DNA from 3 places in the Bacillus sp. CPT56D-587-MTF genome. Region 2 is predicted to be linked to each of the others. Evidence: predicted binding sites of a transcription regulator. Region 2 holds the regulator's gene; each other region holds the start of a gene.
The links. The regulator Rex, encoded in region 2, represses fermentation and respiration genes when NADH is low (regulators of the CRP and FNR family bind a similar motif). The targets are predictions, from matches to a motif close to TTGTGAAATATTTCACAA.
Positions count from the first base shown of each region.

Region 1: a site for Rex is predicted at 2,938-2,955, ahead of pflB (formate C-acetyltransferase). Genes of this name have one in related genera too.
Region 3: a site for Rex is predicted at 4,087-4,104, ahead of AC3WVZ_RS05390 (formate/nitrite transporter family protein). Genes of this name have one in related genera too.

Region 1 is NZ_JBYTEF010000001.1:85,263-93,494, reverse strand. It holds gene pflA (pyruvate formate-lyase-activating protein) at 1-507, opposite strand, end outside; gene pflB (formate C-acetyltransferase) at 578-2,827, opposite strand; gene AC3WVZ_RS00460 (hypothetical protein) at 2,980-3,201, opposite strand; gene AC3WVZ_RS00455 (glycosyltransferase family 2 protein) at 3,170-4,714, opposite strand; gene AC3WVZ_RS00450 (UDP-N-acetyl-alpha-D-glucosaminuronate decarboxylase) at 4,707-5,672, opposite strand; gene AC3WVZ_RS00445 (nucleotide sugar dehydrogenase) at 5,669-6,910, opposite strand; gene AC3WVZ_RS00440 (glycosyltransferase family 2 protein) at 6,903-8,232, opposite strand, start outside.
Region 2 is NZ_JBYTEF010000001.1:4,913,013-4,921,244, reverse strand. It holds rRNA gene AC3WVZ_RS25490 (23S ribosomal RNA) at 1-195, shown strand, start outside; rRNA gene rrf (5S ribosomal RNA) at 246-361, shown strand; tRNA gene AC3WVZ_RS25480 (tRNA-Met) at 374-450, shown strand; tRNA gene AC3WVZ_RS25475 (tRNA-Asp) at 454-529, shown strand; gene tsaE (tRNA (adenosine(37)-N6)-threonylcarbamoyltransferase complex ATPase subunit type 1 TsaE) at 704-1,177, shown strand; gene tsaB (tRNA (adenosine(37)-N6)-threonylcarbamoyltransferase complex dimerization subunit type 1 TsaB) at 1,158-1,850, shown strand; gene rimI (ribosomal protein S18-alanine N-acetyltransferase) at 1,864-2,307, shown strand; gene tsaD (tRNA (adenosine(37)-N6)-threonylcarbamoyltransferase complex transferase subunit TsaD) at 2,307-3,323, shown strand; gene AC3WVZ_RS25450 (ABC-F family ATP-binding cassette domain-containing protein) at 3,804-5,729, opposite strand; gene AC3WVZ_RS25445 (redox-sensing transcriptional repressor Rex) at 5,917-6,546, shown strand; gene AC3WVZ_RS25440 (YdiK family protein) at 6,576-6,767, opposite strand; gene AC3WVZ_RS25435 (CPBP family intramembrane glutamic endopeptidase) at 6,764-7,513, opposite strand; gene groES (co-chaperone GroES) at 7,903-8,187, shown strand; gene groL (chaperonin GroEL) at 8,226-8,232, shown strand, end outside.
Region 3 is NZ_JBYTEF010000001.1:1,028,627-1,036,858, forward strand. It holds gene AC3WVZ_RS05370 (LutB/LldF family L-lactate oxidation iron-sulfur protein) at 1-1,251, shown strand, start outside; gene AC3WVZ_RS05375 (LutC/YkgG family protein) at 1,251-1,961, shown strand; gene AC3WVZ_RS05380 (prepilin peptidase) at 2,075-2,797, shown strand; gene AC3WVZ_RS05385 (cyclic-phosphate processing receiver domain-containing protein) at 2,812-3,123, shown strand; gene AC3WVZ_RS05390 (formate/nitrite transporter family protein) at 3,151-4,002, opposite strand; gene AC3WVZ_RS05395 (TerC family protein) at 4,205-4,999, opposite strand; gene AC3WVZ_RS05400 (TrkH family potassium uptake protein) at 5,295-6,614, opposite strand; gene AC3WVZ_RS05405 (alpha/beta-type small acid-soluble spore protein) at 6,724-6,909, opposite strand; gene AC3WVZ_RS05410 (MaoC family dehydratase) at 7,062-7,505, opposite strand; gene phaP (polyhydroxyalkanoic acid inclusion protein PhaP) at 7,607-8,131, opposite strand; gene phaQ (poly-beta-hydroxybutyrate-responsive repressor) at 8,174-8,232, opposite strand, start outside.

The DNA of each region.
Region 1 (8,232 bases), 4.8 Mb from region 2:
TACCCAAATCGGTTTATTCTTATCCGATAAATAACGAGCAAATTGTAAAATATGTTCATTTGGTTTCCCTGTTAATTTACGATGCTTTTTGGAATCGATATGTTTCAGATCCAATAAAACTAAATCTGTATAATCCATTAAAATATCTAGCTTATTTTGGAATTCTGGTTCCTCAGAATAACAACCACCAGAAGAATCGATTGTTGTATGGATACCAGCCGCTTTACACTTTTTAAACAACTCAATTAAAAAGTCTAGCTGTAATAATGGCTCTCCACCGCTAACTGTTATACCGCCTCCGGAAGCTTCAATAAATGGAAGGTAACATGTCACATCCTGCATCACTTCTTCAACTGTTATTTCTTTACCTTTACCGATTTCCCACGTATCAGCATTATGACAATATTGACAACGTAATAAACACCCTTGTGTAAATATGACATAACGAATCCCCGGGCCATCAACAGTACCACAAGACTCTACAGAATGTATTCTTCCTTTTACCATGTTACTTCCTCCTTTATTGAAACAGCCTCCCTTCGCTATATATTAAGAGCGAAGGGACACCTTTTTTCATTTACATGCTTTCATGCATTGTACGGTTAATTACATCAATTTGTTGTTCACGAGTTAATTTAATAAAGTTTACAGCATAACCAGATACACGAATTGTTAATTGTGGATACTTCTCAGGATGTTCCATTGCATCCATTAATGTTTCACGGTTAAATACGTTAATATTTAAGTGGTGCCCTTCTTTTACTGCATAGCCATCAAGCATTGATACTAAATTACGTACTTGTACATCATCTTCTTTACCAAGTGCTTTCGGAATAATAGAGAATGTATTAGAAATACCATCTTGTGCATCTTCATATGGTAATTTAGCCACAGATAATAATGAAGCTAATGCACCTTTTGTATCGCGTCCATGCATTGGGTTCGCACCTGGTGCAAATGGTTCTCCTGTACGGCGGCCATCTGGAGTATTACCAGTTTTCTTACCGTAAACAACGTTAGATGTGATTGTTAAGATTGACATTGTATGAACAGAGTTTCTGTATGTTTTATGTTTACGAAGTTTATTCATAAATGTTTTTACAAGATTTACAGCAATCTCATCTACACGATCATCATTGTTACCGTATTTAGGGAAATCTCCTTCAATCTCGAAGTCAACTGCAATACCATTTTCATCACGAATTGGTTTTACTTTTGCGTATTTAATTGCACTTAATGAATCTGCTACTACAGATAGACCAGCGATACCTGTTGCCATTGTACGAAGAACGTTTGTATCATGAAGTGCCATTTCAATACGTTCATAGCTATATTTATCATGCATGTAATGGATAACATTTAATGTGTTTAAATATAGACCCGCTAACCATTCCATTGTCATATCAAACTTATGCATAACTTCTTCATAATTTAATACTTCAGAAGTAATTGGTGCGTACTCAGGACCAACTTGTGCTTTTGACTTTTCATCTTTGCCACCGTTAATCGCATATAATAATGCTTTGGCTAAGTTTGCACGAGCTCCGAAGAACTGCATTTGTTTACCGATTCTCATTGCAGATACGCAACATGCAATACCGTAATCATCGCCGTATTCAGGACGCATAATGTCATCATTCTCATATTGAATTGCTGATGTTTTAATAGACATTTTCGCACAGTAGTTTTTAAAGTTCTCTGGTAATTGTTTAGACCAAAGAACAGTTAAGTTTGGTTCTGGAGCTGGTCCTAAATTATCTAATGTATGCAAGAAACGGAATGAGTTCTTTGTTACTAATGGACGACCATCTAATGCCATACCACCGATAGATTCAGTTACCCAAGTTGGGTCACCAGAGAATAATTCATTATAATCAGGTGTTCTTGCGAATTTCACAAGACGTAATTTCATAATGAAGTGATCGACAATTTCTTGTACTTCTTCTTCTGTTAAAGTACCATTTGCTAAATCTCTTTCAATGTAAATATCTAAGAATGTAGAAGTACGTCCAAGACTCATTGCAGCTCCGTTTTGTTCTTTAATCGCTGCAAGGTATGCGAAGTATAACCATTGGAATGCTTCTTGTGCATTTGTTGCTGGCTTAGAAATATCGAAGCCATGAGAAGCAGCCATTTCTTTTAACTCTTGAAGTGCACGCATTTGCTCGGATAACTCTTCGCGTAAACGCATTGTATCTTCGCTCATTACACCACCAGTTAAATTCAAATCAGCTTTTTTCGCTTCAATTAAATGATCAATACCATATAACGCTACTCGGCGATAGTCACCGATAATACGTCCACGTCCGTATGCATCTGGAAGACCAGTAATAACACCTGATTTACGTGCATTTCTCATTTCTGGTGTGTATGCATCAAATACACCTTGGTTATGAGTTTTTCTCCACTCTCTAAAAATACGACTAAGTTCTTTATCCATTTCGTATCCATAAGATTCACAAGCTTGTTCTGCCATACGAATACCACCATATGGTTGTAAAGAACGTTTAAATGGTTTATCAGTTTGGAAACCGACTACTTTTTCAATATCTTTATTTAAGTATCCTGGGTCATGTGATGTAATAGAAGAAACAATTTTTGTATCCATATCAAGAACGCCACCGTTTTCACGTTCTTTCGTTGTTAAATCCATTACTTGATCCCAAAGTTGTTTCGTTGCTTCAGTTGCTTCTGCTAAGAAAGATTCGTCCCCTTCGAAAACGTTTACATTATTTAAAATGAAATCGCGAACATCAATCTCTGCTTTCCATTTTTCACCTTTAAAGTTTTCCCATGCGTTTTTAACATTTTCTAATACTTGAGTCATCCTAATCTCCTCCATTTTTGATTAGTACAGGACTAAGATTTTTTATATAACAGCTTACACACTTAGAATACTACTTTTTTACGAAAGTGAACGAAATAGTTGTGACATGTTTGTGAAATGTTGAGCAAACTACTATATATATAGTGTTAACTTCATTTAAAAGTCTTTAAAATTAACCCTTTCCTTAATTGTATTTTTTTGGTATCCTTATATACGAGTCCTATTTTGTAATATAAGAACAATACCCATTGTAGAGCTGTAACACTCTTATCTCCTAATCTGTTATAGTTTTTATAACAGAACAAAAAAGTGTACACATGTTGTACACTTTTTTTGTTACTTCTATAAAACATCTCTTTTTCTATTGCCATCATAGAATCCGCCACGATTGTCTGTTAATGCAATTATTTGATCTAGTCCTTCTATATGATCACCTATAATTCGAAGTACAGCTGGTGGATGACCTATTTTAGCAAAATGTTCACTGGGACGAATACGGTTCATCTTATCGACCTCAACACGACTTACACATGCAACTTCAAATCCTGAAAGAATAGCTTTCACTTGGGCTACACACGGCGCCAGTAAAGATCTATACCCAATTTCTTTCAAACACTTACGGCTAAACGCATTCGGTACAGCGATAAGAGAGCCTACGCCTAGATCTTTTCTATCACAAGCTAAATTTAATGCATATTTAAATGCAGTTACAAGATGAAGCGGTACTCTTAAATCTAAATAATGATTTAGATCATTTAATGCAACATCTGTTCCATCTGCAATAGCTTTCGCAAAAGGATATAGCTCACTCGCTGGAATAACAAAATCGCCATCTATAAATAACACAATTTCTCCTTTTGCAAAATACGTTCCAAGTGAGCGCCCCACATCATTTCCGAGTGCTTCTTTATATACAATTGTCGTTGCCCCTTTGTCTTTTGCAATTTTTTTCGTTTTATCTGACGAACCATTTACGACAACGATAATTTCGAAGGGTTCAATTTTGCGAAGCTCTTCTATAACGTTTCCAATTGTTTTCTCTTCATCTTGTACGGGAATAACAACCGATAGTTGCTTTCCTTTATAGAAATCAGATGTAACACCCCACCCTTGATAAAACTCTTCAAAACTTAAAGTATGATAGACACTATCCCTTTTCCTATTTCCATCATAATATCCTCCGCGCTCATCACTGCTTAATATCCGTTCTGCTACTGCTTCTATATGATCACCTATCATTCTTTTTTCAGATTGGGAAAGATTTGTCCCATATGCAGCATGCTGGAATGGACGAAATTTATTCGGCGTAATAACGTCAATAGCACAATGACGACTAATTCTCCATTTACTTTGAACTAGGCGTAAATGAGCCACAATAGGATTAACAAAACATTCATATCCGATGCTTTGAACGACTTCTTTCGTCAGCGCATGAGGTACATCTAATAAAGAATTCATTTTTAATTCTTCACGCTCTAACATTGCATTTAATATTTGGCGCCATACTGTAATAGAAGTGGTTTTTTGCCTTTTTAAAAATAATGCATCCAAATTATTTAAAACTACATCTGCCTGATCGTATAAAATCGGATTAAGGAATAATTTTAATTTTGAAGTTGGAATAGCAAAATCACCATCTATAAATAGTAATACATCACCTATCGCATGTTTTGCGCCGACTGCACGTACAACATCGTTCCCTAGTAGCTCTGTATGCTTGATTACTTTACACCCTAAACGATCTGCAACATCTTCTGTTCCATCATTACAACCGTTTGCTACTACAATGATTTCTACTGGATTTAATGGTCTTACCGATTGAATAACGTCTGAAATCGTATCGACCTCATTACATGCAGGAATAATAACAGATAATGACTTAGCCATTGTTTTGTTCACGAAACCACTTAATCGTTTCCTTCAATCCGTTTTCCCACGTTACTTTCGCCTGAAATTGAACAAGCTCTTTTAATTTTGTTACATCTGGTCTTCTATTTGGAATTTCTTCAAAACCATGAGGATATACTTCTTCAAAAGGCACTTGGACAATCTTCGAAGAAGAATTCGTTAATTTTTTAATTACTTCTGCTACTTCTTTTATGCTCTTTTCATTCTCAGAACCTATATTAATAATCTCACCATTTACCTTCTCATCCATTGCCCGAATTGTTGCCTCTACCGCATCACTTACATACGTAAAACAACGTGTCTGCTTTCCATCTCCATATACGAGAATGTCTTCTCCTTGCAGTGCCGCGCGGATAAATCGCGGGATTACTCCTGCATATGGACCATCTTTCGCTCTTGGACCATAAATATTAAAGTATCGAACAATCGTTACTGGTAAACCTTCTAATGCGTACCCTAAACATAATGTCTCTTCCAACGTTTTACAAACTGCATAACTCCAACGAATTTTAGAAGTTGCCCCGTACAATCGATCTCCCTCTTCAGAGAAAGGCGGCTTGGCCTTACCATATACTTCTGAAGTAGAAGCAAAAACTACTTTCTTCTTTCCTTTTAACGCTGCTTGTAAAACATTTCTTGTCCCATCAAAATTCGTTTCTATGAGCTCTATACTTTTTTCCATTGTTGTTTTCACACCTAAAATTGCTGCTAAATGAAACACGACATCATGCTGATCTACTAATTCATAAATAGAATTTTTATCTAAAACACTTATTGGAATAACACGGATTTCTTTCATTAACTCTTTATGGTACTTATTTTTACCTTTATAAAAGTTATCCACAACAGTGACCTCATAACCTCTTCTCATCAACTCTTCAGCTAAATGCGACCCGATAAATCCGGCCCCACCTGTAATTAAACATTTCTTACTCATTTACTCACCTTCTTTACAATCCCGCGTGTATCTATTACTCGATCCATTCCTTTAAAAAGCTTCCAATCAATATTAGAATGATCCGTTAAAATTAAAATACAATCCGCTTTTTTAACTTTTTCTTCATCTAAAGAAACAGATTGGTACACCTTATCTCCAATTTCCGCGAAAGAAATATAAGGATCATGATATTCTATCTCGTATCCTTGATTTCTTAATAATTGAATAATCGGTAACGCTGGTGATTCTCTCAAATCATTTACATCTTTTTTATACGCAATCCCTACAATTAACACCGTTGCGGGTGATTGCACCACACTTTTTACTTTGCGGACCATTTTCTCTGGCATTTCTTCATTAATTATATGTGCAGCCTCAATTAATTGACTAATTGCCCCATTCTTTTTTATTCTCCATTGAAAATATAAAGGGTCTACGGGAATACAGTGTCCCCCTATCCCTGGCCCTGGCCAATACGGAGTAAACCCAAATGGTTTTGTAGATGCCGCTTCAATGGCCTCATAAAAATCAATGCCTAAACTTTCACATAGTGTGTTTAGTTCATTTACTAAAGAAATGTTAACTAAGCGCTGAATATTTTCAAATAGCTTGCACATCTCTGCTACTTTCGGAGAGCTAACAGGTACAACTTCGTCAAAAATGGTACTATATAAATCCTTTACCTTTTGTTTACACTTTTCTGTTTGTCCACTAATAACTTTTGGAATAGCTTGAACTGAATATTGACTATTTGCTGGATCAATTCTCTCAGGGGAATATCCGATATAGAAATCTTCCCCTACCTTTTTACCATTTTGAGAAATAATAGGTAGGATGACTTCTTCAAGTGTGCCTGGATATGTGGAGCTTTCAAAAATGAAGGTTTGTCCTTTTTGAAGGTTTTGTTGTATATAATGCGAAGCTGAAATGAGGGCACTTAAGTCTGGTTCTCTTTGTTCATTAATTGGAGTCGGGACAGTGACAATAACATAATCACTATTTTGAAAATCAGCAATGCCTTGATCCGGTGTATTTACTGTTAATTTTTTTTTCGTCAATAAACTTTGTAACTCTTTAGAAGAAACATCCGGAATATAACTTTCTCCTTTTATAATTGAGTCTATTTTTCTAATATCTTTATCTAATCCAAGTACTGTATGCCCTCTTTCTGCAAAATGTACCGCTAAAGGAAGGCCAACATACCCTAGCCCAATAATAGCTACTTTACTACTATTCATTTGTATTCTCTTCTTCCCTTCTCAATTGTTGAATTACATCTCTATCTCTATCTCCATCTGTAAAACCACCACGTTCGTCCGTACATTGTAATAAATACGCAACCGCTTCAAGTTGATCACCGAAAATACGATCAAATGCTGAAATACGCCCATTTACAAATTCGTGTTGCTCTGGACGTACGCGATTTGTTTTTATAACATCTACTAACTCTACTGTTGTAATAGAGAATCCTTCTAAAATAGCTTTCACTTGTGCTAATGGCGGAATGATAAGGGAATCATATCCTATTTTCTCTATTACCTTCTTATGAATGGCATGTGGTACAGCAGTTAGTGAGTTATTCCATAAATCTGGTCGTTTCGCTATCAAATTCACAAAGTATTTTCCCATACTAATTGGATCTGCTGGATGAAACATATCTAATAAGCATTGTAAATCATTTAACACCACGTCATTTCCATCTTCAACAGCATGTAAAAATAGAGTGAGTTTTTTTGCTGGAATAACAAGATCACTATCAACGAATAAACAAATATCTGCCGTAGCATGCATGGCACCTATTGCTCTTGCTACATTATGTCCAAGCGCCTTCGTAAATTCAACAACAATAACATTCTCTAGCTTTGCCTGTTTAACAGTCTCAACATCTGCTCCATTCGCGACAACTATAATTTCATCTACACCTGCTTCTTTCACTTCTTTTATAACAGACCTTATGGTTATTTTCTCTTCTGATACTGGGATAATGGCACTATATTTCGCTTTATTCTTTTGTAATAAAACTGGTTTATACTTTCCTACAAACTCTCTATCTCTATTGTTCTCTGAAAAACCACCGCGTTTACCATATGTTTCGATTACGTATTGTAAAGCTCGCAAATGATCACCCATAATACGACTAGTCGCTTTCGGATAAGGAGAGCCAGGTGATGTACCAGTATGCACAGGTCGAACTTTATTTGTGTAGATGACATCAACTGAAGCCATATCAGAAATATCTACTCCTCTAGACATCGCCATCGCTTGAAATAATGCTGGATCTGCTAAATTCCACCACCCCAGTTTTTCAATCACTTTACGACTTATCGCATGTGGTATTGCAATTAAAGATCCTACAACAAACTCTTTCTTGTTCAAATAACGATTTAACATATATTTTCCAACCGTCGTATAATGCGGTCTCATCTTCAAGTAAACGGACCATGTTAAATTATTTAAAACAATCTCATGCCCTTGTCGTATTCCTTTAATAAAATTGTATAATTCTTCACTTTTCATGACGATATCACCATCTAAAAACAAAACAATCTCACCTTTTGCT
Region 2 (8,232 bases):
AAGGGCATAGCTGGGTAGCTATGTGCGGAAGGGATAAGTGCTGAAAGCATCTAAGCATGAAGCCCCCCTCAAGATGAGATTTCCCATAGCGTAAGCTAGTAAGATCCCTGAAAGATGATCAGGTTGATAGGTTCGAGGTGGAAGCATGGTGACATGTGGAGCTGACGAATACTAATAGATCGAGGACTTAACCATATAATATGTAGCAAATGTTATCTAGTTTTGAAGGAATATACCTTCAATAGTTTGGTGATGATGGCAGAGAGGTCACACCCGTTCCCATACCGAACACGGAAGTTAAGCTCTCTAGCGCCGATGGTAGTTGGGACCTTGTCCCTGTGAGAGTAGGACGTCGCCAAGCTATTTATATTGTCGCGGGGTGGAGCAGCACGGTAGCTCGTCGGGCTCATAACCCGAAGGTCGCAGGTTCAAATCCTGTCCCCGCAACCAAATGGTCCCGTGGTGTAGTGGTTAACATGCCTGCCTGTCACGCAGGAGATCGCCGGTTCGACCCCGGTCGGGACCGCCATTTCATATAAAGAAAAGAACGAAACAAGTTGTTTCGTATTTTTTTATTTGTTTTAACAAAAAACTAATAAAGACAGTCAAACTATCCTTAGGACAACTCCTAAGGACTTTTTTATATATTCAAAACCTGTATAATAAAGAGCAGAGAACATTGTGAGTAAAGTAGGTGAAGTCTGTGAGTAAATATGAAGTAACAACAAAATCTTCTGAGGAAACACAAAGGTTATCAGAAAAACTAGGTGAGCTCGTAGAGGCACAAGACGTAATTATTTTAGAAGGAGATCTTGGAGCTGGTAAGACGACTTTTACAAAGGGACTAGCAAAAGGTCTTGGAGTGAAAAGAGTTGTAAATAGTCCTACCTTTAATATCATCAAAGAATATAAAGGAAGATTACCGCTATATCATATGGACGTGTATCGCTTAGCAGAAAGTGAAGAGGACTTAGGCTTTGATGAATATTTCTACGGTGAAGGAATTACGGTAGTAGAATGGGCTCATTTAATAGAAGCATATTTACCGAATGAAAAGTTACAAATTAGTTTATTCCATGCTGGAGATGACACAAGAAAAATTATACTCGAGCCAATTGGAGATCGCTATATTAGATTATGTGAGGAGCTATTACAAGATGAAAGTACTAGCAATTGATACTTCAAATTACGTAATGGGTGTATCCCTTATTGAGGAAGGAAACGTAATTGGGGAAATCATTACAAATTTAGCAAAAAACCATTCTGTACGTCTTATGCCAGCTGTAGAGAAACTGTTAAAAGAGTGTGGCGTAAAACCGAAGGAATTAACTAAAATCGTTGTAGCTGCTGGACCTGGATCCTATACAGGTGTTCGTATAGGCGTGACAGCGGCGAAAACATTAGCTTGGTCACTTCAAATACCAATTGTAGGTGTATCAAGTTTAGAGGTAGTAGCTGCAAACGGTACTAACTTTAACGGGTTAATTTGTCCTTTATTTGATGGAAGACGTGGGCAAATTTATACTGGGTTATATACATATGAAGGAGAGCAGTTAACTTCAATAGAAGAAGACCGAATTATTCTTATTGTAGACTGGTTGCAAATGTTAAAAGATAAAGGACAGCCTGTTTTATTTATCGGTAACGATGTTAAATTGCATAAAGAAACAATTATAGAACATTTAGGTGATCAAGCTGTATTCGCTCCATTTACTAAAAATAACCCAAGACCAAGTGAGCTAGCATTCTTAGGATTACAAAAAGAAGAACAAGATGTGCATACGTTTGTTCCAAGCTATCTTCGTTTAGCTGAAGCTGAAACAAAGTGGTTAGAAAGTCAAAACAAGTAGGAGCTTGCAGAAGATGGATATGATATTTAGAAAGATGGAGCTTGATGATATTGCTCAAATTGTAGCTATTGAAGAAGCGTCTTTTTCAACTCCTTGGACTGCAGATGCCTTTCACCGTGAATTAACGATGAATGAACATGCACATTATATTGTGTTAGAAAAAGATGGTCGTGTAGTCGGGTATTGTGGATTGTGGATAATTATTGATGAATCACATATAACAAATATAGCTATTTTGCCAGAATACCGAGGTCAAAAGTTAGGAGATGCCCTATTGAAAGCAGTTATTTCTGAAGCGAAAGAACTAGGGGTAAAAACAATGACACTTGAAGTACGTGTATCAAATGAAGTAGCAAAGCAGTTATACAGAAAATACGGATTTCAAAATGGTGGGATTCGTAAACGATACTATGCAGACAATCAGGAAGATGGTCTCGTAATGTGGGTGAATATATAATGGAAAAAAATACGATTATACTTGGTATTGAAACAAGTTGTGATGAAACAGCAGTAGCAGTTGTTAAAAATGGAACGGAAATTATTGCGAATGTCGTTGCATCACAAATTGAAAGTCATAAACGTTTTGGCGGCGTTGTACCAGAGATTGCATCCCGTCATCATGTAGAAGAAATTACAGTTGTGTTAGAAGAAGCTTTAAAGGAAGCAAACATCACATTCGATGATATTGATGCAATTGCTGTAACAGAAGGTCCTGGTTTAGTAGGAGCACTTCTAATTGGAGTAAATGCAGCGAAGGCAGTAGCGTTTGCACATGATATTCCGTTAGTCGGTGTTCATCATATTGCTGGTCATATTTATGCGAACCGTTTAGTAAAAGAAGTTCAATTCCCGTTATTATCACTTGTTGTATCTGGTGGGCATACAGAACTTGTTTATATGAAAGAACATGGTTCATTCGAAGTAATTGGTGAAACACGAGACGATGCAGCTGGAGAAGCATATGATAAAGTAGCTCGTACGTTATCTATGCCATATCCAGGTGGTCCTCATATTGATCGCCTTGCACATGAAGGAGAACCGACAATTGATTTGCCTCGTGCATGGCTAGAACCGGATTCGTATGATTTTAGCTTTAGTGGATTGAAATCAGCAGTTATCAACACTGTGCATAACGCAAAACAGCGCGGTATAGAAATTGCACCAGAAGATTTAGCGGCAAGTTTCCAAGAAAGTGTAATAGATGTACTTGTAACGAAAGCAGCTCGTGCAGCAGAAGCTTATAATGTAAAGCAATTACTTCTTGCTGGTGGAGTAGCTGCTAATAAAGGACTTCGTGCGCGATTAGAAGAGGAATTTGCACAAAAAGAAAACATTGAATTAATTATTCCGCCGCTATCTTTATGCACAGATAATGCAGCGATGATTGCAGCGGCAGGGACAATTGCTTATGAACAAGGTAAGCGTGCAACATTAGCCTTAAATGCAAATCCAGGATTAGATATTGAAGCATAGTTATACACATAATTAACCACAGGTTGTGGATAAAACCCATATTATCTGTTGATAATGTGGGTTTTATTGTGTATATAAAATGTTGATAACTTTTTTACTGACTGTGGATAATGTGGAAAAGTTATTTTGATGTTTATTTTATAAAGGTGGATATGTGTATAAACTTGTGGATAAATAGGTTGATGTCAGACCTTTGAATTTGTTCTTTTTCGGGAAATAAAAAGCAAGAAGATATCCCCGAAAAACATTTTGAAACATCTCCCCATTATAGAAGATGCTAATATTGTCAATCTTTGTCGTTAAAAAGATATTTCGTGTCGAATTGTTAATATATATAGGGTTACAATAGATATATTTAAAAAATCGTTAGTATATTCTAAGTTACGATAGATATATTCAAAAAATTGTTTAAGTACTAAAAAAAGATGTCACATAGTCAAAAATCCTGACTTATGAGACATCTTCCTTATTTAAATATGCTTATACATGCAGCTCTTCCCATTCTGCCATACAAGTTTCAAGTTGTTCTTGTAGCGTTTGCTTTTTAGTTGTAATTTCACTAGCTTTTTCATAATCTGCATATATTTCTGGTAAGCAAAGTTGATCTTCTAACGTAGCAATTTCTTCTTCTAATTCCACTATACTTTGTTCTAGCTCTTCAATTTTTCTAGTGCGTTGACGCTCTAGTTTTTTACGCTCTTTTTCTTCTAAATAATTTAATTTCTCTTGTGCAATCACCTTTTGAACAGGAACGTCACTTTCTTGCTGTTCAAGTTCTGCACGTTCAATCATTTCATTTTTCTTTTCAACGTAGTAATCGTAATCCCCTAAATATTCCTGTGCACCTTCTGTTGATAACTCAACCACAGTTGTTGTTACACGGTTAATAAAGTAGCGGTCATGTGAGACGAATAGAAGAGTCCCTGGGTAATCAATTAAAGCATTCTCCAAAATCTCTTTACTATTTAAATCAAGGTGGTTCGTAGGCTCATCTAGAATTAACAAATTTGACTTTTGCATCATAAGTTTTGCAAGAGCTAATCGAGCTTTTTGTCCACCACTAAGGGAAGATACTGGTTTCAGTACATCATCTCCTGTGAATAAAAAATTCCCAAGTATAGTACGGATTTCTTTTTCCGGTTGCAGTGGATATTCATCCCATAGTTCATTTAAAACCCGTTTAGAAGATGTTAAGTTTGCTTGTTCTTGATCATAATAACCAACAGATACATTTGATCCGAAAGAAACATCACCATTTAATAGTGGTAACTTATTCACAATGGATTTTAACAATGTGGATTTCCCAATTCCGTTTGGACCAACTAAAGCAACACTATCTCCGCGAGTTAAGCGCATAGTTACATGTTCAATTATAGGGTTTCCATCATAGCCGATGGTTGCATCATTTACTTGTAAAACATCATTTCCACTTTGTTTTTCAATATCGAAGTGGAATGATGCTGACTTAGAATCCCCTAATGGTCTCGTTAATAATTCCATTCTGTCTAGTTGTTTACGGCGACTTTGAGCACGTTTCGTTGTAGAAGCGCGAGCTATATTCTTTTGAACGAAGTCCTCAAGTTTTGCGATTTCATCTTGTTGTTTTTCGTAACGTTTCATTTCTTGCTCATATAATGCTGATTTTAAGTCTAAATATTTACTGTAGTTACCAACAAATCGTCTGCTTTCTTTATTCGAAATTTCATATACTTGTGTAACGAGTTTGTCTAAGAAATAACGGTCATGTGAGACGATTAATATTGCGCCAGGATAACCTTGCAAATATTGCTCAAGCCATGTTAATGTTTCGATGTCTAAATGGTTTGTAGGCTCGTCCAAAATAAGTAAGTCTGGTTTTGTTAATAATAATTTCCCGAGAGCTAATCTTGTTTTTTGCCCGCCGCTTAAAGTAGAGATCGTCGTCTGGTGCGTTTCAACTGGGAAGCCAAGGCCGCTTAAAATGGAGCGAATATCCGCTTCATATTGATATCCACCTTGATCTTTATAATTGAGTTGTAGTTGGTCATAATCAGCTAACAATCTTTCATATGTAGCTTCGTTTGAAAAGTTTTCTTCTTTTCCCATTTCTTGCTCAAGCCTTCGAAGTTTTGTCTCCATTTGCTGTAAGTGGGTAAAGACGGTTAGCATTTCATCCCAAATTGTTAAAGACGTTTCTAGTCCAGTATTTTGAGCTAAATATCCGATTGAGACATCTTTCGGTTTTATAATTTCGCCACCATCATGAGATAATTCACCAGCGATAATTTTTAATAATGTAGATTTTCCTGCTCCATTCCTTCCAACTAATGCGATACGATCTTTTGTTTGTACTTCCAATTTTATGTTTGCAAGAATCGTTTCTGCACCGTATAATTTCGAAAGCGCGTTTACTTGTAATAAAATCAATGTTTTCACCTCAAATAATTTCTTAACTTTGCCATGTTTATATTTCTCAATCATACTAAAAATAGTGTATAGTTTAAAATAAAGAGAGAATACTTCTTCTCTTTATTATACAAGGAATTTAATGAGTGCTAAACTTCTGTATTTGATTAAAGTATATGAATAAAGATAGGAAGAGAGGAGAGGTCATATGGATCAGCAAAAGATTCCACAAGCCACTGCTAAAAGATTGCCTCTATACTATCGATTTATCCAAAACTTATCTCTTTCTGGTAAGCAGCGTGTTTCATCGGCCGAATTGAGTGAGGCAGTAAAAGTAGATTCCGCAACAATACGAAGAGATTTTTCGTATTTTGGAGCGTTAGGGAAAAAGGGATATGGATATAACGTAAATTATTTATTATCATTTTTCCGCGAAACACTTGATCAAGATGATATAACACGTGTAGCACTTATTGGAGTAGGTAATTTAGGGACCGCTTTCTTACATTATAATTTCACGAAAAACAATAATACAAAAATTGAAATGGCATTTGATGTTAGTGAAGAGAAAGTTGGAACAGAAATCGGGGGCATTCCTGTATATCATTTAGATGAATTAGAAGAGAGATTATCAAATGATATACAAGTGGCAATATTAACAGTACCGGCTACAGTAGCACAAGCTGTAGCAGATAGATTAGCTGAAACAAGCGTGCACGGTATTTTGAATTTCACACCAGCGCGATTAAACGTATCAGAGAATATTAGAATTCATCATATTGACTTAGCTGTAGAGTTACAAACATTAGTTTACTTTTTGAAAAACTATCCACAATAAAACGCAGAGGAAGCGACCTCTGCGTTTTATTATTGTTTCTTCTTTGTGAATTTAACTAATATAAGGCGAAGTGCCAAATTAAAATCAATTGTTGCCATAACTGCAAATAGTATTGTCCACATATTCCAGATTGTATCTGTCACGTTCGTAATGGCGAAGCGTGTAAAGATACATCCAAGAAGGAAGTATAGTGCAGCCATGAACAATGGTGAGTTTCTCATACAAAAAATCCTCCGATAAAGCCTTGCATTTTTTCAGCTTCTTTAATCATTTCTTGAATTTGTTCATTGCTCATAAAAATTTGCCCAATAGCGACTAATGTATTCATCGCAACATGAGCTGCAATCGGAACGATAATACGTTTCGTCTTCACATATAAGAAGGCGAATACGAGCCCCATAGCAGTGTATACCAATAAGTGAGTAAAATCAAAATGAATTGTTGCGAATACAAGCGAACTAATGATAGCTGCGATAAAGAAGTTAAACTTCTTATAAAGCGTGCCGAATAGAATTTTTCTAAATACGATTTCTTCTAAGATAGGTCCAATTATAGATACAACAATAAGGAACCAAGGTATCGTTCTTGCGATGTCCATCAGTCTGTCTGTATTCTCAGATCCACGTGGAACCCCAAATACATACATTTCAATCATACCTGCAATGGATTGTGAGATGATTGCTAAGAAGAACCCGATAAAAATCCATCCAATAGTAGCTGGAACAGAAGAGCGCATTGGATCTAAATGCCTGTCACGAATATCTGTTCTAAGTAACCAAAGCACGATACATAATGCAATAAAGAAGCTAATGATTGCCCAGTGTCCCGTTATGATTTGTCCTTTTTCTTCAATGGTAAATCCTCTATTATCATAGAGTCCTGTTTTTAGGAGAAGTGGTAATCCAACAACGCCAGATAACTGCATTAAAATGTATGTAATGATAATCCACCAGTATTGTTTCTTCAAATGGTTTAACCATCCTTTCTAACTATAGTGTATGAGATAAGTTAGGATAACATGTAAATATGCTACCTACGATATAAACCTCTTGAATTATGTTTTTTTCGTAAATCCTTATTTGAAATTATAATAGAAGACAGGAGAAAGTTGTATGTGTAGCGAAAACAACTTAGGGTGTCCTTTCATATTGTAACATACGAGCAGTGGAAACAACGATTCATATAGTAAAGGCAGTATTGTATATAGAAAGTTTATATAGTGATTTGCGAAAAAATTATGATTTTTTTACTTGCAAAAGAAATTGAGATTATTTATTATTATAAGTGTGTTAGCACTCGGATGACTTGGGTGCTAATAAAAGAAATTTACATAACAAAATGAGGAGGTTATTGTTCATGCTAAAGCCATTAGGTGATCGCGTTGTAATTGAGCTTGTTCAAGCAGAAGAAAAAACAGCAAGTGGTATCGTATTACCAGATACTGCAAAAGAAAAACCACAAGAGGGTAAAGTTGTTGCAGTAGGTACTGGTCGAGTGCTTGAGAATGGTGAGCGTGTTGCTTTAGAGGTAGCAGCAGGTGATCTTATCATCTTCTCAAAATATGCAGGTACTGAAGTGAAATATGAAGGTACAGACTACTTGATTTTACGTGAAAGTGACATTTTAGCAGTTATCGGTTAATTATATAAATCTTAAAAAATCCAAGGGGGTCAATTATTATGGCAA
Region 3 (8,232 bases), 3.9 Mb from region 2:
ATTCGTCAACATACGTTAGAAAATCTGGATTATTACTTAATGCAGTTAAGTGAAAATGTATCAAAAAGAGGCGGACACGTGTACTTTGCGAAGACGAAAGAGGAAGCTGCAAAGTATATTCAAGACGTTGCCAAAAAGAAACAAGCGAAAAAAGTAGTAAAATCAAAGTCGATGGTAACAGAAGAAATTAGTATGAACCATGCGCTTGAAGAGATTGGCTGTGAAGTATTAGAGAGTGACTTAGGAGAGTATATCTTGCAAGTAGATAATGATCCACCTTCACATATTATTGCACCTGCACTTCATAAAAATAGAACGCAAATTCGCGATGTATTTAAAGAAAAGCTAGGCTATGAAAATTCTGATGACCCATATGAAATGACAAAGTTTGTTCGTAAACAACTTCGTGAGAAATTTATGGATGCAGAAATTGGTGTAACTGGTTGTAACTTTGCTGTTGCCAATACTGGATCTCTTTGTTTAGTAACGAATGAAGGTAATGCAGATCTTGTTATGTCAATTCCTAAAACACAAATTGCGGTAATGGGTATGGAACGTATGGTTCCGACAATGGAAGAATTAGATGTTTTAGTTGGTTTACTATGTCGTAGTGCAGTAGGTCAAAAATTAACAAGTTATGTAACAGTAGCAGGACCAATTCAAGAAGAGGAAGTTGATGGACCTGAAGAATTCCATTTAGTGGTTGTTGATAATGGTCGCTCTCAAATTCTTGGATCTGAATTCCGTTCCGTATTACAATGTATTCGTTGCGCTGCTTGTGTTAACGTATGTCCTGTATATCGTCACGTTGGTGGACATTCATATGGATCGATTTACTCAGGACCAATCGGTGCGGTATTAACACCGCTTCTAGGTGGATATGATGATTACAAAAAGCTTCCTTATGCATCTAGTTTATGCGGAGCATGTACAGAAGCTTGTCCAGTAAAAATTCCATTGCATGATTTATTATTAAAACATCGTCAAGTCATCGTTGAGCAAGAAGGTCGTGCACCACTTGCAGAAAAACTAGCGATGAAAATGTTTAGTATGGGTGCTTCTTCAGCTGCTTTATATAAAATGGGTTCAAAAATGGCACCAGCGGCAATGAGTCCATTTACATCTGGTAATCGTGTATCAAAAGGTGTTGGACCACTTAAAAACTGGACGGATATTCGTGAATTCCCAGCTCCAAGTAAAGAACGATTCCGTGATTGGTATAAAGATCATAAGAAAGGCGGGGATAAATAATGACAGGATTAATTCAAAACCGTGATGCCTTTCTAGATAACATTGCAAAAGAACTTGGGCGCGCACGTAAAACAGAAGGTGTAGAGCGTCCAGTATGGAAAAGTAATGTGAATATAGAAACGTTAAAAGATTATTCACAAGAAGAATTACTAGAAGTGTTTAAAAAGCAATGTACAAACATTCATACAACTGTAGTAGAAACGACAAATGACCGTTTAGGTGAAGACCTTCAAAAAGTAATCATGAAAAACGGCGGGGGACCTATTTTATTATCAGCAGATGATCGTTTTGATGCATATGGTTTAACATCTTTATTTAAAGAAGAACTTCCAAAGCGAGACGTTGAAGTAAACGTATGGGATCCAGAGAGAAAAGACGAAAATATGCGTTTAGCTGAAAAAGCGAATATTGGTATTGCATTTAGTGATTATACATTAGCCGAATCCGGTACAATTGTTGTACAAAGTCATAAAGGGCAGGGACGTTCTTTACACTTTTTACCGACTGTATATTTTGCTATTATTCCACGTGAAACACTTGTGCCTCGTATTACACAAGCAGTTCAGGATATGAACTCACGCGTAGAAAATGGGGAGACAGCGGCATCTTGTATTAACTTTATTACAGGGCCAAGTAACTCGGCTGACATTGAGATGAATCTTGTTGTCGGAGTACATGGACCATTAAAAGCAGTATATTTCATCGTATAAAAGAGGGGAAAGCAGGCCGGAAAATGGCCTGCTTTTTTAGTAGAATAAAGGATAATATGAAGTAGAAGTTCTCTCCTTTTTTTGCTATGTTTTTTGGGAAAGGAGAGGAAGGGATGTTCACTTATTTATATGCACTGTTAGCAGGGATGGTGTTTGGTTCTTTTTTTATGTTAGTTGCGGTGAGGGTTCCATTAGGTGCGTCTATTATTACCCCGCGTTCACATTGTTATTATTGCAAATATGTGCTAAGGCCAAAAGAACTAATCCCCATCATTTCATTTTATATACAAAGAGGCTGTTGTACGAATTGTAAGAGGAAAATTCCAATTATATATGTAGCATTTGAATGTATAACAGGAAGTATATTTCTTCTTACCGTGTATATGATTGGAATAGAACGAGAACTTATTATCATTTTATCCCTTTTTTCGCTACTTCTTATTATTTCAGTTACAGATTACTTATATATGTTAATTCCTGATTGTATTTTAATTTCGTTTGCGGTTTTACTCATTCTCGAAAGTGTTTTTGTACAATTAGTTACTTGGACAGATAGTATAGTTGGTAGTGGTGTTATATTCCTTTTGTTATATTGCATGCAAAAGATATATCCAGAAGGGCTTGGCGGAGGAGATATAAAACTACTTTCGTTACTTGGTTTTATAGTAGGAGTGAAGGGAGTTTTTATCGTTTTATTTTTAGCATCTTGTTTTAGTCTTTGTTTTTTCGGGATTGGTATCGGATTAAAACGTATAGAAGTACGAAAGCCAATTCCATTTGGTCCTTTTATTAGTTTTGGGGCAATGTGCTATGTATTAGCTGTTTATTCAAATTAGAGAGGGAATCGAAAATGAACGTATATATGGATGATCAAAGAAGTTGCCCGTTCGGGTATGTGTCCGCAACTACAGTAGAATGTGCCTTGCAAATGGTTCGGGATTATGATGTGAATATTCTTTCCCTTGATTATAATATGGGCTGGGGAGCAAAAAATGGACTAGATTTTGTAGAAGCTTTTTGTACAGAGGGATTATATGTAAATGAAATTCACCTTCATACGAATGATGTCATCGGTATGCACAAGATGAAACAGAGAATGGATAAGGGAAAGGAAGAAGGAGAAATTAATCCTCACCTTGTTGTTAAATACGTGGGAAGCTAAAAACTCCAAAGTAAAACTTTGGAGTTTTTAGTGTTTCATATGTGCTTGTAAAGGAATAATCTCTTCTTGTTGAGCTACTGCGATTTCAGTTTCTTCCTGTTGAACTTCAGGTGTTTTCTTTGTTAAGTAGTGGTATACCATACCGACAAATACTGATCCGCCAATAATGTTACCGATTGTAACAGGAATTAAGTTATGAATAGCACCTGAAAAAGAAATTGTCTCAGGATGCGGTGAAACTAAAGATAAAGCAAAGAGTGATAAGTTTGCAATACTATGTTCGTAACCAGATAAGAAGAATGTGAAAACAAGTAGCATCATGACTATTATTTTTGCTGTGTCACCTTTAACCTGAGAAGGTAAGAAACAAGCAAGACATACGAGCCAGTTACATAAAATGGCTTTAAAGAATAACTGCATTGTAGGTGTGTTCATCTTTCCTTCAACGACTTTATTCATTAAGTGACCGTGATCAATTGCTTCAAAAATTCCAGTTGCGTAAAATAGTAAGGCAAAGAATAACGCGCCGGCTAAGTTACCTGCATAACAAGCAACCCAGTTACGTAGTGTATCAGAAATCGTTGTTTCTTTTCTTAAAGTTGCTACAGTAAAGTACATTGTGTTCCCAGTAAACAATTCAGCACCGCCATATATAATAAGTACGAGAGCAATCCCGAAAAACATAGAAGCAGCTAAATAAGTTGCTGGTGAATCTGCAATGTGAAAAAAGTTACCTAATTTAAAACATAGTACAATAATAAAACCGATATAAATACCCGCAAGTGCAGCACGAATGAAATATTGCATTGGGTTTGTATCTAGTATTTTCTTTTTGCTTTTAGCCAGTTTGACAACATAATCTAGTCCTTGTTCTAGCATGAGTAATACGCTCCTTTAGTAAATCTTCTATAAATACTCCTTATATGAATAAAGTACATGGAATTGTTCTCACTTTCAATAAGTTTGTGCAATGTTTCACAAAAAGGACATACATACATTAAGAAAACGTTTACAAAAGGTAGTATAATGGAATTTTTTCTGGACATTGAGAGGAAGAAAGAAAAAAGAAAAAGCGCTGTAATTACAGCGCTTTTTCGTCTAAATTCTTTTCTACTTTTACTTCTACTTCTTTTGAGAAGAACCAACCACCAACTGCGATTCCGACTAATACAATCCAGAATGTAAGCTTCCACGGAGTGGATTCTGGGAATGAATGTGGAATTACATTTAATGCAGGGTGTGCTAATGTATAAACTGCTAGCTTCACACCAACCCAACCTACAATTAAGAATGCTGCGGTTTCAAGTCCTGGTTTACGTTTTAAGATTTGTACGAAAGCAGTTGCTGCAAATCGCATAATGATTAATCCGATAAGTCCACCTACAAAGATAACAGCGAATTGCCCAGTATCAAGACTACCAATTGTACCTAATCCTGTTTTTGGTAAAGTCATTGCTAGTGCAACAGCAGCTAAAATTGAATCAACTGCGAAGGCGATATCAGCAACCTCAACTTTAAATACAGTCCACCAAAAGTTCTCTTGTTTTTTCTTTGCTTCTTTTTCTTCTGTTTCTTCATCTGTATTCTTTTTAACATATGTTTTAAATAAGTGATTACCAGCGATAAACATAAGGTAGATGGCACCGATTGCTTGCACTTGCCATACATCGACTAAGAACGAAATCATAAATAACGATCCAAATCGGAAAACAAATGCCCCCGCTAATCCATAAAATAGTGCTTTCTTTCGTTTTTCTTCTGGTAAATGTTTTACCATAATTGCAAGAACAAGAGCGTTATCAGCCGCTAAAATCCCTTCAAGTGCAATTAGGATGAGTAATACCCAACCATACTCCAATAATAATGATACATCCATGTACATTCTCCTCTCATTTCTATAAGTTCTAAATAAGTGAAGAATTTCCCCACTATTTAGTTTCCCCATACTCCTGCCTATTAACTTTGGAAAAATCTGGAAGTGAATGCAAAAAAGACCTCTGCCGTTAATAGGCAAAGGTCTTGCTAGACATATGTAATAAAAAATGCCAACAAAGCCGGAAGAACTAAGTTCTACGTAATGACGACTTTGTTTCCAAGAAATATTCTTGGACGCTACTCCCCTTTGGAGATATGTTATTGTATTCTCATTATATGGATAATTTATACGGTTGTCAACCTGTTAAAATATCTTCATTCGGATATTTTATTTTCAGGTTCTTTTTACGAGCAAATGAAAAAGCCAATGTTAAAGGACCCATTTTCCCGAAAAACATCATAAAGATAATAATAGCTTTTCCGATTATAGTTAAGTGGGGTGTTAAATTCATACTGAGGCCAACAGTCCCAAATGCTGAAAATACTTCGAAAGCACTCATCAATAGAGGAACTCGCTCAGTAATACTCAAAATTAAAATAGCAAAAAAGATAAATGAAATGGAAATAATAGTAATGGTTAATGATTTGACAATGAGAGTATCTTTAATGGATTTTTTAAATACGACAATATCCTCTTGTTGTTGTAAAAATTTAAATACGCCAAAAAATATGATTAAAAATGTTGTTAACTTAATTCCACCACCAGTTGAAGCGCTACCAGCACCAATAAACATAAGGAGCATCATTAATAGGAGAGAAGGTTTTGACAATGTAGAAATATCAACAGTATTAAACCCGGCAGTTCGCGTTGAAATTGCTTGAAAATAAGAGGCCAATTCTTCTTCAAATGGGGTAAAACCTCTCATAGAAAGGGAGTTATGGAACTCGAATATAAAAATAAAAAGGGTAGCAATAATGTTGACGATTAGAGTAGAAGAGAGCATAAGTTTTGAATGTAGTGTAAGGTTTTTAAAGTTTTTCTTTCTTTTTATGTCTACGATTACTGTAAAACCAATTCCACCTAAAATGATGAGAGAGGAAATGACGAGATTGACAAGAATGCTATGAGAATGGGACATTAAATTATCGCTCCACACAGAAAAGCCAGCATTGTTAAAGGCTGAGATTGAATGGAAAAAACTATAATAGATCCCTTTCATAACCCCATATTTTGGTACCCATTCAAAAGAAAGAATTATAGTAGCGATACATTCGACTGTAAAAGAGAATAAAAATAATGCTTTGGCAAGACGGATGATGCCGCCGATATTCGTTTGATTTAATGCTTGTTGCAGTAAAATCCGATTTTGAAGACCGATTTTTCTTCCGAGCATAATCGCAATTAAGACAGCAAAGCTCATAATGCCAAGCCCGCCAACTTGTATAAGCGTTAAAATGACACATTGTCCAAACAAAGTAAATACTTTTCCAGTATCTACAACACCAAGCCCAGTAACAGTACAAGCGGAAACGGTTGTAAATAAGGCATCGAGCCATGAAATGGACGTTGTCGTAGCAATGGGTAGTTTTAATAAACATGTGCCGACAACTGATAATACAAGAAAAGACAAAGTAAGAACGCGGGGAGGGCTCATGCTAATATTAATCCGTTTCATTTTACAGATCGCTCCTTTCGTTTTGATTAGTATGTGAAAAAGCACCATTATGTATGTTGAAAATAGAAAGAGGCAGAGAATATCTGCCTCTAAGCCATATGTTATATTATTATCCACGTAATTGTTGTTGAGCTAAAGCAACAAGACGTTTTGTTACTTCACCGCCAACTGAACCGTTAGAACGAGATGCTGTATTAGATCCTAAGCTTACACCAAATTCTTGTGCAATTTCATATTTAAATTGTTCAAGTGCTTGTTCTGCACCTGGAACTAATAATTTGTTTGTTTTTACCATGTTGATACACATCCTTATGAGTAGTCCAGTTCAGCTAAGTTAAGTTCTTATCTAAACTGGTAACGTTATTTTATGTGGAAACGACGTACTCATACGCGGAAGTAATCGGTGCGATTAGAAGTTCTTGGATAGAAAAAAGAGTAGCAAATTTGCTACTCTTTTTTTAGTATTGTCGCTGTTCCTTCCACGACAATATCATCTGATTGATTATATATGTTTGTTTGCAGCGTAATGATTTTTTTATCATCACGCTTCTTAATAACCTCTGCCACAACGCGAAGTGTATCACCGATTTTGACAGGGGCACGGAATGAAACATTTTGGGATAAATAAATCGTATTTTTGCCTGGGAGTTTCGTTCCAAGGATGGTAGAAATAAAACTCGAAACGAGCATACCGTGAGCAATACGTTCTTTAAACATTGTCGTTTTTGCAAAAGAATCTAAAATGTGAATAGGATTCACATCCCCAGTCAATTTTGCAAAATTGATAACATCTTCATCTGTAATTGTTTTTGTAAGGGATGCTTGATCACCGACTTGAATCTCATCATAGCGAAGCTCCGGAACAGTTTGTGCTTCTTGAAATGGATTCATTTTGTCCTCCTTCTTTTCCATATCGAAAAATGTTAGCCATCTTGATGTAGTAGGAGGAAGAAAGAGTTTTGTTTGTGCTGCGGTTAGCTCCCACATTTTTCTTACTTGATGGAAGTAAATAGATTTTTTGAGTTTTCCTCGAACTTTTTTGCGAGTTCCAACTGTTTTGACTTGAACTCTTCCAAAAAACCCTCTAACTGTTTTTGAGCCTCTTCACGTTGTAATTGTTGTTGCTCAATAAATTGTTTTGTTGTTTCTTCAAATTGGCCGCTTGTTTGGGTAAGAATTGACAATGATGTTTTTGTAGGAGAAACAGTAAGCTGATGCATATGAGCAGAAAGTTCCTTCCATTTGTCCTGCCACTCGTTAATTTGATCATTTAAGGAGTTTCCAGTTAATTGTTTCACGTAATCTGTATATTGGTTATTGAACTGAGCAGTGAGTTGTTGTAGTTCTTTTTCTAGTTCATCTACTCCTGATGTTAATTTATGCAAAGCGTCTTGTTGTTGTTTTAATGTTTCTAAAGTAAGTTGCTCTAATTGCTTCCCAGCTGAAGAGAAAAGGGAAAGTGATTGAGACCAGTTTTTCCAAAATGCATCGACTAATTCGTATGGTTTAGTTTCCATTGTTTGACCCCCAAATGTTTTTTTGCATATTGTGAACGCAGATTACTCTGCTGTACCACCAGGTGAAGATGAAGAATCCTTTTCATCCTTTTCTGGAGAAG